DNA from 2 places in the Paenibacillus sp. FSL P2-0322 genome. Region 2 is predicted to be linked to the other one. Evidence: a T-box and tRNA genes for the amino acid it is inferred to sense, from the RefSeq annotation. Region 2 holds a T-box; the other holds one or more tRNA genes.
What was found. A T-box is a leader RNA that pairs with one kind of tRNA and senses whether it is charged. The one in region 2 lies ahead of ileS (isoleucine--tRNA ligase), so its partner is inferred to be a tRNA-Ile.

Region 1: it has a tRNA-Ile gene. The T-box ahead of ileS (isoleucine--tRNA ligase) is inferred to sense a tRNA for this amino acid. The anticodon was not compared.

Annotation. Positions count from the first base shown of each region.
Region 1 covers NZ_CP150243.1:436,074-439,451, forward strand. Annotated here, with positions in the region: rRNA gene MKY24_RS01885 (23S ribosomal RNA) at 1-1,080, shown strand, start outside; rRNA gene rrf (5S ribosomal RNA) at 1,232-1,348, shown strand; tRNA gene MKY24_RS01895 (tRNA-Ile) at 1,385-1,461, shown strand; tRNA gene MKY24_RS01900 (tRNA-Ala) at 1,484-1,559, shown strand; tRNA gene MKY24_RS01905 (tRNA-Asn) at 1,564-1,639, shown strand; tRNA gene MKY24_RS01910 (tRNA-Met) at 1,674-1,747, shown strand; tRNA gene MKY24_RS01915 (tRNA-Ser) at 1,751-1,842, shown strand; tRNA gene MKY24_RS01920 (tRNA-Glu) at 1,875-1,946, shown strand; tRNA gene MKY24_RS01925 (tRNA-Val) at 1,953-2,028, shown strand; tRNA gene MKY24_RS01930 (tRNA-Met) at 2,059-2,132, shown strand; tRNA gene MKY24_RS01935 (tRNA-Asp) at 2,158-2,234, shown strand; tRNA gene MKY24_RS01940 (tRNA-Phe) at 2,301-2,373, shown strand; tRNA gene MKY24_RS01945 (tRNA-Thr) at 2,400-2,475, shown strand; tRNA gene MKY24_RS01950 (tRNA-Tyr) at 2,480-2,565, shown strand; tRNA gene MKY24_RS01955 (tRNA-His) at 2,585-2,657, shown strand; tRNA gene MKY24_RS01960 (tRNA-Gln) at 2,675-2,749, shown strand; tRNA gene MKY24_RS01965 (tRNA-Lys) at 2,754-2,829, shown strand; tRNA gene MKY24_RS01970 (tRNA-Leu) at 2,844-2,930, shown strand; tRNA gene MKY24_RS01975 (tRNA-Gly) at 2,937-3,011, shown strand; tRNA gene MKY24_RS01980 (tRNA-Cys) at 3,022-3,092, shown strand; tRNA gene MKY24_RS01985 (tRNA-Arg) at 3,119-3,195, shown strand; tRNA gene MKY24_RS01990 (tRNA-Pro) at 3,218-3,291, shown strand; tRNA gene MKY24_RS01995 (tRNA-Gly) at 3,301-3,371, shown strand.
Region 2 covers NZ_CP150243.1:3,976,837-3,980,214, forward strand. Annotated here, with positions in the region: gene ileS (isoleucine--tRNA ligase) at 1-1,833, opposite strand, end outside; T-box leader at 1,913-2,196, opposite strand; gene MKY24_RS17475 (DivIVA domain-containing protein) at 2,365-2,874, opposite strand; gene MKY24_RS17480 (YlmH/Sll1252 family protein) at 3,047-3,378, opposite strand, start outside.

The sequences.
Region 1 (3,378 bases), 2.6 Mb from region 2:
GAAGTATACGGGCTGACGCCTGCCCGGTGCTGGAAGGTTAAGGGGAGTGGTAAGCCTTCGGGCGAAGCTATGAACCGAAGCCCCAGTAAACGGCGGCCGTAACTATAACGGTCCTAAGGTAGCGAAATTCCTTGTCAGGTAAATTCTGACCCGCACGAATGGCGTAACGACTTGGGCGCTGTCTCAACGAGAGATCCGGTGAAATTTTAATACCTGTGAAGATGCAGGTTACCCGCGACAAGACGGAAAGACCCCATGGAGCTTTACTGCAGCTTGATATTGAATTTGGGTACGATCTGTACAGGATAGGTGGGAGCCGTTGAACTTTGAGCGCCAGCTTGAAGGGAGGCATCCTTGGGATACCACCCTGATCGTATCTAGGTTCTAACTTGGTACCGTGATCCGGTGCGAGGACAGTGTCAGGTGGGCAGTTTGACTGGGGCGGTCGCCTCCTAAAGAGTAACGGAGGCGCCCCAAGGTTCCCTCAGAATGGTTGGAAATCATTCGAAGAGTGCAAAGGCAGAAGGGAGCTTGACTGCGAGACCTACAAGTCGAGCAGGGACGAAAGTCGGGCTTAGTGATCCGGTGGTACCGCATGGAAGGGCCATCGCTCAACGGATAAAAGCTACCCTGGGGATAACAGGCTTATCTCCCCCAAGAGTCCACATCGACGGGGAGGTTTGGCACCTCGATGTCGGCTCATCGCATCCTGGGGCTGAAGTAGGTCCCAAGGGTTGGGCTGTTCGCCCATTAAAGCGGTACGCGAGCTGGGTTCAGAACGTCGTGAGACAGTTCGGTCCCTATCTGTCGTGGGCGTAGGAAATTTGAGAGGAGCTGTCCTTAGTACGAGAGGACCGGGATGGACGTACCGCTGGTGTACCAGTTGTTCCGCCAGGAGCACCGCTGGGTAGCTATGTACGGAAGGGATAAGCGCTGAAAGCATCTAAGCGTGAAGCCCCCCTCAAGATGAGATTTCCCAATTAGTAAGACCCCTTGAAGACGACGAGGTAGATAGGTTGGGGGTGGAAGTGCAGTAATGCATGGAGCTGACCAATACTAATCGGTCGAGGGCTTATCCTAAAATAAAACGCAAATGAGTTTCGGATCCAGTTTTCAGGGTGTAACCTTGAAAGTATGTACAAGTGACATATGATAAGCGCATGGCTATTCATTCACACGATAAGTGATGAACCGAATAACCGTACGGTAGAATTTGCACAGCAAATTCATGTTTGGTGGCGATAGCGGAGGGGTTCCACACGTACCCATCCCGAACACGACCGTTAAGCCCTCCAGCGCCGATGGTACTTGGACCGCAGGGTCCTGGGAGAGTAGGACGTCGCCAAGCGATATCCTTTAAAGGATGATGAAGTTTTACATGTTAGGGCCTTTAGCTCAGCTGGTTAGAGCGCACCCCTGATAAGGGTGAGGTCGGTGGTTCGAGTCCACTAAGGCCCACCACTTCTAGAATAACAAAAAGATTGGGGCCATAGCTCAGCTGGGAGAGCGCCTGCCTTGCACGCAGGAGGTCAGCGGTTCGATCCCGCTTGGCTCCACCAATATTCCCTGATAGCTCAGTTGGTAGAGCACTCGACTGTTAATCGAGTTGTCACAGGTTCGAGTCCTGTTCGGGGAGCCATGTTTTGAATATTTCTGACTTTTATATATAAGGTGGCGGCGTAGCTCAGCTGGCTAGAGCGTACGGTTCATACCCGTGAGGTCGGGGGTTCGATCCCCTCTGCCGCTACTCGGAGAGATACCCAAGTGGCTATAAGGGGACCCTCTGCTAAGGGGTTAGACTGCGAAAGTGGTGCGAGGGTTCGAATCCCTCTCTCTCCGCCATAAATTTATTGGAATCAGAACTTATTTTGTAAGGCCCGTTGGTCAAGGGGTTAAGACACCTCCCTTTCACGGAGGTAACAGGGGTTCGAATCCCCTACGGGTCATAATATGGAGGCTTAGCTCAGCTGGGAGAGCATCTGCCTTACAAGCAGAGGGTCGGGGGTTCGATCCCCTCAGCCTCCACCATAAGAAAATTTGATAAATCCCTTTTAATGTCGCGGGGTGGAGCAGTTCGGTAGCTCGTCGGGCTCATAACCCGAAGGTCGTAGGTTCAAATCCTGCCCCCGCAATTAATTTCCTATTGGAAATGCCTCTGGAACTGTGGTGTAGAGGCCTAACATGCCTGCCTGTCACGCAGGAGATCGCGGGTTCGAATCCCGTCAGTTCCGCCATTTTAATCTCATATATAGTTGACATATATAGTGCGGATTATATGGTGTAGTAATAAAACAAAATATGGCTCGGTAGCTCAGTCGGTAGAGCAGAGGACTGAAAATCCTCGTGTCGGCGGTTCGATTCCGTCCCGAGCCACCTTTCAAGTGGGAAATGAGTAATGTGCCGGTGTAGCTCAACTGGTAGAGCAACTGACTTGTAATCAGTAGGTTGGGGGTTCAAGTCCTCTCGCCGGCACCATTTTGGAGGATTAGCGAAGTGGCCAAACGCATCAGACTGTAAATCTGCTCCCTTACGGGTTCGGTGGTTCGAATCCATCATCCTCCACCAGTCTTTTCATAATCATATGGCGGTCGTGGCGAAGTGGTTAACGCACCGGACTGTGACTCCGGCATTCGTGGGTTCAAGCCCCATCGGCCGCCCTTTATTCTTAATTTATTGGGGATTAGCCAAGCGGTAAGGCAACGGACTTTGACTCCGTCATGCATAGGTTCAAATCCTATATCCCCAGCCATTAAGAGCCATTAGCTCAGTTGGTAGAGCACCTGACTTTTAATCAGGGTGTCGAAGGTTCGAGTCCTTCATGGCTCACCATTTATAATTATTTTGCGGTCGTGGCGGAATTGGCAGACGCGCACGGTTCAGGTCCGTGTGGGCTAACCCCCGTGGAGGTTCGAGTCCTCTCGACCGCACCATATTTTGCGGACGTGGCTCAGCGGTAGAGCATCGCCTTGCCAAGGCGAGGGTCGCGGGTTCGATTCCCGTCGTCCGCTCCATTATCCATACGGCGCCATAGCCAAGTGGTAAGGCAAAGCTCTGCAAAAGCTTCATCCCCAGTTCAAATCTGGGTGGCGCCTTGACTGCTCATTATGGATTTAAATATGCGCCCTTAGCTCAGCTGGATAGAGCGTTTGACTACGAATCAAAAGGCCGGGAGTTCGAATCTCTCAGGGCGCGCCATTTCTTAAAAAAAGTATAATGTCGGGATGTAGCTCAGCTTGGTAGAGCACCTGGTTTGGGACCAGGGGGTCGCATGTTCAAATCGTGTCATCCCGATACTGATTTGCGGGTGTAGTTCAATGGTAGAACTCCAGCCTTCCAAGCTGGTAGCGTGGGTTCGATTCCCATCACCCGCTTTTTGCT
Region 2 (3,378 bases):
AGCATCTGTACCGTACTCGTCAATCACTTCCCACGGATCAATAACATTACCCTTGGATTTAGACATTTTCTGCCCCTGCTCATCCAGTACATGGCCTGTCGCCATGACAGCTTTATAAGGAGCTTTGCCAGTCAGCATAGTCGAAACCGCAAGCAAGCTATAGAACCAGCCACGAGTCTGGTCAATCCCTTCGCAGATCATATCTGCCGGAAATTGCTGCTCGAACGTTTCATTATTTTCAAAAGGATAATGATGCTGTGCAAACGGCATAGAGCCACTATCGAACCATACGTCGATTACTTCCGGTGTACGAGTCATCTCGTATTTACCGCATTGGCTACGAACCTTAATATCATCTACATATGGTTTGTGCAGCTCGATGTCCGCTGGTACAACGCCAATCGCACGTTCCCTCAATTCAGCAATACTATGTGGAGCGAACTGTTCTCCAGTTTCTTCACAAACCCAGATGTTTAGCGGTGTACCCCAATAGCGATCGCGACTGATGTTCCAATCCACCAGTTCCTCCAAAAACTTGCCAAAACGTCCTTCACGTATATGCCCCGGGTACCATTCGACTTCGCTGTTGTTGGCAATCAGTTGATCCTTGATCGCAGTTGTTTTGATAAACCAGCTGTCCATAGCATAGTACAATAATGGAGTATCGCAGCGCCAGCAGAACGGATAGCTATGCTCGTATTTTTCCTTGCTGTACAGCAAGCCTTTTTCGGACAGCATTTTAACAATATCTACATCACAGTCTTTTACAAAACGGCCTGCAAAATCAGTGATTTCCTCTACATAGTTACCTTGGAGATCCACTACGTTGATGAATTCAACACCATTTTCACGACATACCCGGTAATCATCCTCACCATGCGCTGGAGCCATATGAACGATACCTGTACCACTGGAGTCTGTTACGAACTTCGCACCCAGAATCTGATTACCCTTCTCAACCTGAAAATACGTAAATGGCGGGGTATACGTTTGGCCAACCAGTTCTGAACCGGATAGTGTGCCAATCACTTCATGATCGCCTTTAATTACGTCCTCAACCAGATTTTTAGCAACGATGTATACACCGTCTTCCTGCTTCACACGTGCATATTCCAGTTCAGGGTTGACGGCGAGCGCCACGTGACTCGGCAAGGTCCAAGGTGTTGTGGTCCAAGCCAGTACATATTCACCACTGCTATGCAACTTGAATTTGGCAGTGGCACTCAGATCCTTCACATCTTTGTAGCCCTGCGCTACTTCATGAGAACTTAGCGTCGTCTGACAATCCGGGCAATACGGACTCACACGATGACCACGATACAGCAGATCTTTTTCATGAATTGTCGCCAAAATGTTCCATACGCTCTCGATATAGTTATTATCCAATGTAATGTACGGGTTATCGAGGTCAGTCCAGTATCCGATCGCTTCGGTTAGATCACGCCATTGTTGCTCGTACTCAAACACGCTTGCCTTACATTTTTTAATAAACTTTTCAACGCCATATTCTTCAATTTCAGGTTTGTGGGAGATTCCCAGTTGCTTTTGTACACCCAATTCTACCGGCAAGCCATGCGTGTCCCAGCCTGCCTTACGTACGACGCGGTATCCCTTCATTGTCTGATAGCGACCTACAAAATCCTTAATTACACGGCCCAGCACGTGACCGATATGCGGTTTACCGTTAGCTGTTGGCGGGCCCTCATAAAACACAAAATTGGGCTTTCCTTCACGATTTGTTATGGATTTACGGAATGTGTCCTCTTGTTTCCATTTGCTCAGGATGCGCAGGTCACGGGACCGTGCTTTTTCTTTAACATCCACTCTGTTCATACTGTCATACTCCCTCTCTGCTCATCATTGATTTCCCTAGCATTTCCTAAAAAAAGCAACAAAAAAAGCCCCATCCCTGTAAAGGGACGAGACTGTGCTCGCGTTACCACCCTGATTCCGTAAAAACAGACCATTCTAAAATACAGTCTCATCACGGCTCTCTGAGCCCCACTCAACTACAGCAGGGCGCCATTATAACGCATGGCAAACGGTGATTGCTTACACACGCCATAAAAAATCTTAAGCGCTTCAGCTCACTTCTCCGGGAGGATCTTCGGTCATGTTCTGAACGTTGGCTTGCACCGGAAGGCCAACTCTCTGAGGGACAAATCATGACGTACTCGTTCCCATCAACGAATTAAACATGTTAAATTCATCGAATATTAAATCAGCAACATCGTTGCCTTGAATAACAACCATCAGCCGACGGACGGATAATCATTGAATTCAGTATAGTATTTACAGTTATAGCCTGTTTAAAGATAAAAGTCAACCCTAACAAAGCCTAATAAAAGCTTGTCAGAAATGAAATTAGTAAATTTCTTTCATCTCACGCTCGCGCTCCAGTACTTCGCGTTCCCGGTTTTCAAGGGCTTCCCAGCCGTCTTGGCTTAACAAGTCAAGCTGTGCTTCCACCAGTGTACGAAACCGTGCTCGGTAAATCGATGCCTGCTTCTTCAGTTCTTCAACCTCCAACGCGATCTTGCGGGATTTAGATAATGCTTCGTTCACAATACGGTCCGCATTTTTTTCCGCTTCCTTCACGATCAGTTGGGATTCTTTCTTGGCGTTGTTACGAACTTCATCAGCCGCTTCCTGCGCCACGATAATCGTCTTACTCAGCGTATCCTCAATGGTCGCGAAATGATCGAGCTTCTCCTGTACGTTCAACAACTCGGTGCTCAGTTCTTTATTTTCACGAATAACGCCCTCGTAATCTTTGATCACCTGATCCAAAAATTCATTAACCTGATCCTCATCATAACCGCGAAGCCGGCGGGCAAATTCCTTGTTATGTATATCCAATGGCGTTAATGGCATGCCGTCCACCTCCTATAAGATTGACAAAAAATACATTTTCCGCGTCACGACGCTCACTATCATCTATCGGTCATCATACCCCGTTTTGTGAATACTGTACAGAGCAAAATCGTTCCAGTTCTTCGCTATAGCTTAATTCTTTCGACAGAAAGCTCGTGATTCCTGCCTACAGCTATACAAACTTACCAATTTTGACACGGAATCTTCCCTTTTTTGTCATCCCGTCTGTTTCAAGCACTTTGAAACGCCCAAAACCCTGCATGGAAATAACGTCCCCAGCTTTAAGTGGAGTGGATGGATTCTCCTCCACCTTCCAATTTACCCGGCACCGTCCCGCCCGAATCGGTGTTAATATTTTACTGCGGCTTAGCTTGTATACATCGCTGGCAATACCGTCCAGTCGTAAAGAAGCGACAGTCAGATCTAGCGCCTCTAATGCAACTTCCTTCGTTCGCAGACTCGCTACAGGCAACAGTTCTGTCCATACATGGACACGATGTACCT